2 regions of the Pseudomonas sp. FG29 genome follow, and region 2 is predicted to be linked to the other one. Evidence: predicted binding sites of a transcription regulator. Region 2 holds the regulator's gene; the other holds the start of a gene.
The links. The regulator sigma-54, encoded in region 2, starts transcription at its own class of promoters, with help from an activator protein. The targets are predictions, from matches to a motif close to ANTGGCATNNANNTTGCTNT.

Region 1: the regulator sigma-54 is predicted to act here: its motif matches at 2,003-2,022, upstream of ACODS1_RS15885 (flagellar basal body rod protein FlgF).

Annotation. Positions count from the first base shown of each region.
Region 1 is NZ_JBMDJU010000015.1:33,876-38,291, reverse strand. It holds gene flgH (flagellar basal body L-ring protein FlgH) at 1-343, opposite strand, end outside; gene flgG (flagellar basal-body rod protein FlgG) at 383-1,168, opposite strand; gene ACODS1_RS15885 (flagellar basal body rod protein FlgF) at 1,215-1,955, opposite strand; gene flgE (flagellar hook protein FlgE) at 2,169-3,539, opposite strand; gene flgD (flagellar hook assembly protein FlgD) at 3,576-4,241, opposite strand; gene flgC (flagellar basal body rod protein FlgC) at 4,264-4,416, opposite strand, start outside.
Region 2 is NZ_JBMDJU010000007.1:44,601-49,016, reverse strand. It holds gene lptC (LPS export ABC transporter periplasmic protein LptC) at 1-470, shown strand, start outside; gene lptA (lipopolysaccharide transport periplasmic protein LptA) at 457-996, shown strand; gene lptB (LPS export ABC transporter ATP-binding protein) at 996-1,721, shown strand; gene ACODS1_RS09930 (RNA polymerase factor sigma-54) at 1,858-3,351, shown strand; gene hpf (ribosome hibernation-promoting factor, HPF/YfiA family) at 3,451-3,759, shown strand; gene ptsN (PTS IIA-like nitrogen regulatory protein PtsN) at 3,772-4,236, shown strand; gene rapZ (RNase adapter RapZ) at 4,239-4,416, shown strand, end outside.

The DNA of each region.
Region 1 (4,416 bases), on a different contig from region 2:
GCAGCGGGTTATCCGGGGAAGGCACCATACCGAAAAGGTTGGGAACACCCAGCGTGCCACTGCCATCCTTCTTCAGGGTGCTATTGGCGTTCTTGCTGGCCTGGGTGCGCTCGTTGAGCGTGATGGTGATGATGTCGCCTACGCGAAAGGCCTTGCGGTCGTCGTAGAGGCCGTTCTCAAAACCGGCCTGGTAGATCGACCCGTTGTTCTGCGCAGCCGGCAGCGGCGTACGCGGCAGCACGGGGGCGTAATAGGGATCGTCCGGCTTGGCTGTTGGCGCCACGCAGCCGCTGCTCAGCAGCACGCTCGCCAACAGGGGGAAACAGATCAATTGCCGGTTCATAACCTCTACCTCACGGTGTAACTAGTCTGGCTCTGGGGATCAGAGGTTCTGCGTCACGAACGACAGCATCTGATCGGCGGTGGAAATCACCTTGGAGTTCATTTCATAAGCGCGCTGGGTGGTGATCATGTTCACCAGCTCTTCAACCACGCTGACGTTGGAGTTCTCCAGGGTGTTCTGCAGGGTGGTACCCAGGCCATTGAGGCCTGGTGCGCCGACCTGTGGCGCACCACTGGCGCCGGTTTCCAGGAACAGGTTGTTGCCGATGGCTTCAAGGCCAGCGGAGTTGACGAAGTCGGCCAACTGAATGTTGCCGATGACCTGCGGTTGCGGGTTGCCAGCGGTGGTCACGGAGGCCGTGCCATCCTCCCCCACGGTGAAGGTGCGCACCTCAGCTGGCAGCACGATGGCCGGCTCCAGCGGGAAGCCCTGCGAAGTGACGATCTGACCATCGGAATTGAGATGAAAGCTGCCGTCGCGGGTATAGCCGACATCGCCATTGGGCATCAGTATCTGGAAGAAGCCTCGACCGTTGACGGCCAGATCCAGCGGCTGCTCGGTCGTCTGCAGGCTGCCGGCGGTGAATATCTTCTGCGTGCCCACCACCCGCACACCGGTACCGAGCTGCAGACCGGACGGCAGTTGGCTGTCCTGCGTGGACTGACCGCCAGGCTGGCGACGAATCTGATACAGCAGATCCTCGAACTCCGCACGGTCGCGCTTGAAGCCGGTGGTCGCCACGTTGGCCAGGTTGTTGGAAATGGTGGTCAGGTTCATGTCCTGGGCGGACAGACCGGTCTTGCTGACCCACAGTGCCGGAAGCATATCGTTTCTCCTCGGACGCCAATTTTACGGCGCCGCGTGCTGGTAATTAGCTAAGTTGCAAAACCCGAGCCATGGATGAAGCGTTGTCTTCAGCGGTACGCATCATCTTCACCGAGAGTTCGAACTGGCGAGACAGAGCGAGGATCGAGGTCATCTCCTCGACGGCGTTGACGTTGCTTGACTCGAGGAAACCAGAGGTCAGCGTCACAGTGGCGTCAGGCTCGACCTGAGGTTGGCCCTTGACCCGGATCATGCCATCGGTGCCCTTCTCCATCTGCTTGGGATCAGGATTGACCAGCTTGATGCGGTCGACCTCGGCCAGCGTGTTTGGAGCCTCGCCCAAGGCGCGGATGCTGATGGTGCCGTCCTGACCGATCTCCACCTTCTGTTCAGGCGGCACGGCAATTGGCCCCGCATTGCCCATCACCGGCAAACCGTTGCCGGTACGCAGCATGCCAAGTGCGTCAATATTCAGACTGGCAGTACGTACATAGGCCTCACTACCATCCGGCGCCTGCACGGCGATCCAGCCCTTACCACCTACGGCTACATCCATGTCACGCCCGGTTTCCTGCAACGAGCCCGGACGAAAATCAGTGGCAGGCCGCTCGCTCATGGCGAACACGCGGGCCGGAAAGGTCTCGCCGAACAACGGCATGGAACGGGCCTGTTCAAAATCTCGACGGAATCCCGTCGTCGAGACGTTGGCCAGGTTGTTGGCGTGGGCGCGCAGCCCCAAGGTGTTGTTCTGCGCACCTGTCATGGAGACGTACAGCATCTTGTCCATGGAATCTCTCCGAGTGGGCGACATGCCCTTGGCTCTTTGCAAGCTTTACAGCAAGCGCCGTGCCACTCCCGAATAACATCTTCAAGATACTGATTTAAAAGATTTTTTATAAATCACATGAAGCTAGCAAGATGCCATGCGGCGAACTTTTGCCGGCCCTGAAACGACAAAGCGGCAAGCCAGGCTTGCCGCTCTTTTCAGCCAGACCGCGCCTCAGCGCAGGTTGATGATGGTCTGGGTGATGGCGCTCTCGGTTTCGATGGTCTTGGCGTTGGCCTGGTAGTTGCGCTGAGCCACGATCAGATTCACCAACTGGTCGGAGATTTCCACGTTGGAATCCTCCAGAGCGCCGGCCTGCAGGGCGCCCAAGGTACTGCTGCGCGGCGTACCGATCACCGGCTCCCCCGACTCGAACGACTGCACCCACTCCGTCTTGCCGTTGGGGGTCAGCCCCTGCACGTTGGCGAAGTTGGCCATCAACACCTGCCCCTGAATCTTCGACTGACCATTGGTATAGCGGGCAAAGATCACCCCGGTATCGTCGATTTCCAAACCCGCCAGCTGACCGGTGGTGTAGCCGTCCTGGCTGACGCTGTTGACACCGAACGCAGCGGCATACTGCGTCGAGCCGCGCATGTCGAAGGTAAAGGCAGCACTGTTTGCCCCGTTGGGCACCAACGCGCCCGGGTTGGCCGGATCCTTCTCCGCCGGCACCCAGTCGGCGGCAGCCAGGGCGAAAGTGCCATTGGGCGCGGTTGCCGGAATGGCCGGAGCATCCAGCGCCGGATTCGCAGGCGTACTGGCAATAGGTGTCAGCGCAGGGTTGGCGAGCTGGCCAGCCGCGTCGTAATTCATCGAATAGCTGAATGGCTGAGTGCTGGTCGGATCACGCGGGTTAACACCGTCGATCAACACGTGCATGACCCAGCCATTGTTGGCCGGTGCCTCGTTCTTCACGAAGTACTGCGACATGACGTGCGCATTACCCTGCGCATCGTAGATATTGGTGGAGGTCGACCAGTTGAAGGACTTCGAATCGCTCGGATCGAAGGTTGGCGCCGCCATGGTGCCGGCATTGGCCGGACGTACAGCATTGGAGTTGAGGTTGATCGACTGCGTGACCGAAGTGGTCGCCTTTGGCTCCTGCTGGCCGGCATTGATACGCAGATCGCTCTGGATCGGCAGGATGTTGCCGGACGCATCGGCCGAATACCCCTGCAGGCGATAGCCGAAGTTGTTGACGATGTAGCCGTCACGGTCGGTACCGAAATAACCGGCACGGGTATAGCTCATGCTGCCGTTGTTACTGGTCATGAAGAAGCCGTTGCCGTTGATCGCCAGATCGAGGGCATTCTGCGTGTAGTTGATGTTGCCCTGGTTGAACAGCTGCGACACATCGGCCAACAGTACACCACTGCCACGCGGGTTCTTGCCGGTGCCCAGCACCGAAGAGGCATAGACATCGGCGAACTCGGCACGCGACTGCTTGAAGCCTGCAGTACCTGCGTTGGAAATATTGTTGCCGGTGACGTTGAGATCATTGGTCGCAGCACGCAGACCGCTAAGACCGATATTGAACGACATGGAAAACTCCTTTGCCGGAATGGCCGGCGGCAATAATTACTGGCCGATGATCTGCACTTGGGACAACGGAACGCTGCCAAGCCCGGCAAGGTTGAGCATCAGTTCCTTGCCGCCTAGCGCGACGCTGTCGACGTTGGCCGGCAACAGGGTGTAAAGCCCTTTGGTTTCTGTACCGTAAGTGGCATGCGCCTCGAACTTGTATGTGCCGGGCGGCATGACCTTGCCGGCGTCATCCTTGCCATCCCAGATGAAGCTGGAGCTGCCGGCAGACTGCTCGCCCAGGTTGACGCGGGTCACCAAAGCACCAGCGTTGTCGTAGACGTTGACGTAGACGTTTTTGCTGCTCACCGGCACCACCACACTGCCTTTGAAGCTCTCGCTGGTATCGACCACGGCCTTCTCGCCCTGGACGATGACCTTGCGCCCTACCAGCGAAGAAGCCTGCAACGCTTGCGAGGACTGGAAGTTGGACATCATCGAGCTCACGCTGGAGTTCAGCTGCTGGATCCCTTCCAGACTGCTGAATTGCGCCAATTGGGCGATGAACTCGCCATTGCCCTGAGGCTCCAGCGGGTTCTGGTTGTTGAGTTGTGCCACCAACAGGTTGAGGAACTCGTTCTTGCCAAGATCCTTGCTTTTGGTGGTGTCCTGTTTGATCTGGTACTGATCCAGTACCGAGCTAGTGCCGCTTACGGTGCTCATGGCCTGTGTTCCTCGTCTTGGCTTACTGACCCAGGGTCAGCACGCGCTGCAGCATTTGTTTGGCGGTGTTCATCATTTCCACGTTGGTCTGGAAGGCACGGCTGGCGGAAATCATGTCGGCCATCTCCTCGACAACGTTGACGTTCGGGTAATAGACATAACCATCGGCATTGGC
Region 2 (4,416 bases):
CGGCGCAGCAAGCCGCCAGCGATGACGTCATCGACTTCTATGCAGTCGGCGCTCATACCGTGCAGTTCCAGGACGACGGCAAACTGCATTACCGCATGACGGCCGACAAACTCGAACACCTCAAGAGCACTGATGTTACCCAGGTCGAGAACCCTCAACTGGATCTCTATCGCGGCACCGACCTGCCCTGGAAAGTGACCAGCAAGCGCGCCGAGGTATCGCCCGGCGGAGCGGAAGTCGAGTTGATCGACGATGTACGTATCGCCCGTACCGACGCCAAGAATCGTCCGACCATCATCACCAGCAGCCGCATGACCGTGATTCCTGACAAGGAATATGCGCAGACCGAGCAAGCCGTTAGAATCGTTGCGGCCAACGGGGTGACCACGGCACAAGGAATGAAAGCGTACTTGAATGACAGCAGGATGATCCTGCAGTCCAACGTAAGAGGCCAGCATGAGGTTCGTTAATACCCTCCCCCTGATTATCAGCCTCGGCGCCGCATTGGGAAGCGCGGCCGCCTGGGCCTTGCCCTCCGATCGCGACCAGCCGATCCGCATCCAGGCCGACACGGCAGAGCTGGATGACAAGCAGGGCGTAGCGGTCTACCGCGGCGATGTGATCATCACTCAGGGCACCCTGAAGATCACCGGCGACACCGTGACCATCACGCAAACCGCCAGCGGCGACATCGACGTATTCACCTCGGTGGGCAACCTCGCCTATTACGAGCAGAAGCCGGCCGTGGACAAGGAGATCGTCAAAGCCTACGGCAAGACCATTCAGTACTTCGCCAGCAACGAGCGCATCGTTCTGATCGACCAGGCCAAGGTGATCCAGGAAGGCAACACCTTCGAAGGCGAGAAAATCGTCTATGACACCCGCCGCCAGATCGTCAATGCGGGCCGTGCCACCGGTAACAACGTGAGCATGCCGCGTCCGCGCATCGACATGGTCATCCAGCCGAAGAACAAACCTGCGGATCAGCAACAGTAATGGCTATTCTCAAAGCCCAGCATCTGGCCAAGAGCTACAAGGGTCGCCAGGTCGTACGCGACGTCAGCCTGAACATCGAAAGCGGCCAGATCGTGGGCCTGCTCGGCCCCAACGGCGCCGGCAAGACCACCTGCTTCTACATGATCGTCGGCCTGGTGCAGGCCGATCAGGGGCGCGTGCTGATCGATGATCTGGACGTCAGCCACCAGCCCATGCATGGCCGCGCCCGCGCGGGTATCGGCTACCTGCCCCAAGAAGCTTCGATCTTCCGCAAGCTGTCGGTGGCCGACAACATCATGGCCATTCTGGAAACGCGCAAGGATCTGGATCGCAGCGGCCGCCAGGCGGAACTGGAGAACCTGCTGCAGGAATTCCATATCCACCATATCGCCGACAGCCTGGGCATGAGCCTGTCTGGCGGTGAACGCCGCCGCGTGGAAATCGCTCGCGCCCTGGCCACCAATCCGAAGTTCATCCTGCTCGACGAACCCTTCGCCGGTGTCGACCCGATCTCGGTAGGCGATATCAAGCAGATCATCCATCACCTCAAGGCCAAGGGCATCGGCATTCTGATCACCGATCACAACGTGCGCGAAACCCTGGATATCTGCGAGACTGCTTACATCGTCAACGACGGGCAACTGATCGCAGAAGGCGATGCTCAGACCATCCTCGCCAACCAGACCGTGAAAGAGGTATACCTGGGCCACGAGTTCCGTCTGTAAATGACCTGCATTTACATGACAGGAATAGGACAGCCCCTAGGCAAATGAGCGTTTTTCAGGCATATAATTTGCTTCCTGGCGGCGCTTCGGCGCCCTGATGTGGAAGGCGTAACTCGCCAGTAAATTAAGGTCTGCAATGAAACCTTCGCTAGTCCTCAAGATGGGCCAGCAGCTGACGATGACACCGCAGCTGCAACAGGCTATCCGCCTCCTCCAACTGTCTACTCTGGATCTTCAGCAGGAGATCCAGGAGGCGCTGGAATCCAACCCCATGCTCGAGCGCCAGGAAGATGGCGACGACTTCGACAACAGCGACCCGATGGCCGATGGCGCCGAAAGCGCTGCCCCCGCGCCGAGCAAGGAAGAGAGCTACCAGGAAGCCACTCCGACGGTTGATAACCTGGAGGAAGGCGAGTGGGGCGAACGCATTCCCAACGAGCTGCCGGTCGACACTGCCTGGGAAGACATCTACCAGACCAGCGCCAGCAGCCTGCCCAGCAACGATGATGACGAGTGGGACTTCACCACCCGCACCTCCACTGGTGAAAGCCTGCACAGCCACCTGCTGTGGCAACTCAACCTCGCACCGATGTCGGACAAGGATCGGCTGATCGCCGCCACCCTGATCGACTGCATCAACAACGACGGCTACCTGGAGGAAACCCTCGAGGAAGTGGCCGAGTCCTTCGACCCCGAACTGGACATCGAACTCGATGAAGTCGAGGTCGTACTGCACCGCATCCAGCAATTCGAGCCAGCCGGCATCGGCGCCCGTGATCTGCGTGAATGCCTGCTCCTGCAACTCCGTCAGTTGCCTGCCAGCACGCCCTGGCTGACCGAAACCCAGCGTCTGGTCAGCGATCACCTGGAACTGCTCGGCAGCCGTGACTATGCCCAATTGATGCGCCGCACCAAGCTCAAGGAAGACGAGCTCAAGCAGGTCATCGACCTGATCCAGCGCCTCAACCCGCGCCCGGGTTCGCAGATCGAATCGAGCGAACCGGAATACGTGGTGCCGGACGTCATCGTGCGCAAGCACAACGACCGCTGGCTGGTGGAACTGAACCAAGAGGCCATGCCGCGTCTGCGCGTCAATGCGCAGTACGCCGGCTTCGTCAAACGCGCCGACTCCAGCGCCGACAACACCTTTATGCGCAACCAGTTGCAGGAAGCGCGCTGGTTCATCAAGAGTCTGCAGAGCCGCAACGAGACCCTGATGAAGGTGGCCACGCAGATCGTCGAACATCAACGCGGCTTCCTCGACTACGGTGACGAGGCCATGAAGCCCCTGGTGCTGCATGACATCGCCGAAGCGGTGGGCATGCACGAGTCGACCATCTCGCGCGTCACCACGCAGAAATTCATGCATACCCCACGTGGCATTTACGAGCTGAAATATTTCTTCTCCAGCCACGTCAGCACCTCCGAAGGCGGCGAATGCTCGTCCACCGCGATCCGCGCCATCATCAAAAAACTGGTCGCCGCAGAAAACGCGAAAAAGCCGTTGAGTGACAGCAAGATCGCTGGTTTACTGGAGGCACAAGGCATCCAGGTCGCCCGTCGGACAGTTGCCAAATACCGCGAGTCTCTCGGTATCGCACCATCCAGTGAACGCAAGCGCCTGATGTGAGCAAGCCAGACTGATCGCACACGCGAACAGGCCAAGGTGTTCCGGTGGTAGGTCGACTCATGACCTGCCTCTTACACAAGGCAACAAGGAGAAAGCGGTATGCAAGTCAACATCAGTGGACATCAGCTGGATGTGACCGACGCCCTGCGTGACTACATCGGCGAGAAACTCGGCCGACTGGAACGCCACTTCGACAAGATCACCAACGTTCAGGTGATCATGGAAGTCGAGAAGCTCAAGCAAAAGATCGAAGCCACCCTTCACGTTGCCGGCGGTGAGGTCGTCGCCAACGCTGAGCATACGGATATGTACGCCGCCATCGACCTGCTGGCCGACAAACTCGACCGTCAACTCATCAAGCACAAGGAAAAGCAGCTCGACCGCCTGCAAGGCGCTACAGCCCGCTGACATTTCCCCTCCATGATCCGACTTGAAAACATCCTGACCCCCGGCCGTTCCTTGGTGAACGTGCCGGGCGGCAGTAAGAAGCGCGTGCTCGAACAGATCGCCAGCCTGGTTGCTCGTGATCTTGCTGACCTGGATAACCAGGACATCTACGAAAGCCTCATTGCCCGCGAGAAACTCGGTTCTACCGGTTTCGGCAACGGTATCGCCATTCCCCATTGCCGCCTGGCTGGCTGCAGCGCCCCGATCAGTGCCCTGTTGCGCCTCGACACGGCCGTCGACTTCGACGCCATCGACGGTGCACCGGTCGATCTGCTGTTCGTGCTGCTGGTGCCAGAGGCTGCTACCGACGCGCACCTGGAACTCCTGCGCCAGATCGCCAGCATGCTCGACCGCCAGGACGTCCGCGAACGCCTGCGTCAGGCGCCGACCAGCGAGGCGCTCTATCAGGTCGTCGTGGACATCCAGAACGGTCAATAATCATGCGCCTGATCATCGTCAGCGGTCGCTCCGGCTCCGGCAAGAGCACCGCCCTCGATGTACTCGAAGACAACGGTTTCTACTGCATCGACAATCTGCCGGCGAGCCTGTTGCCAGAGCTGGCCGAGCGTTTTCTGCCGCACAGTGACCTGCTGCTGCCACAGGTTGCGGTGTCCATCG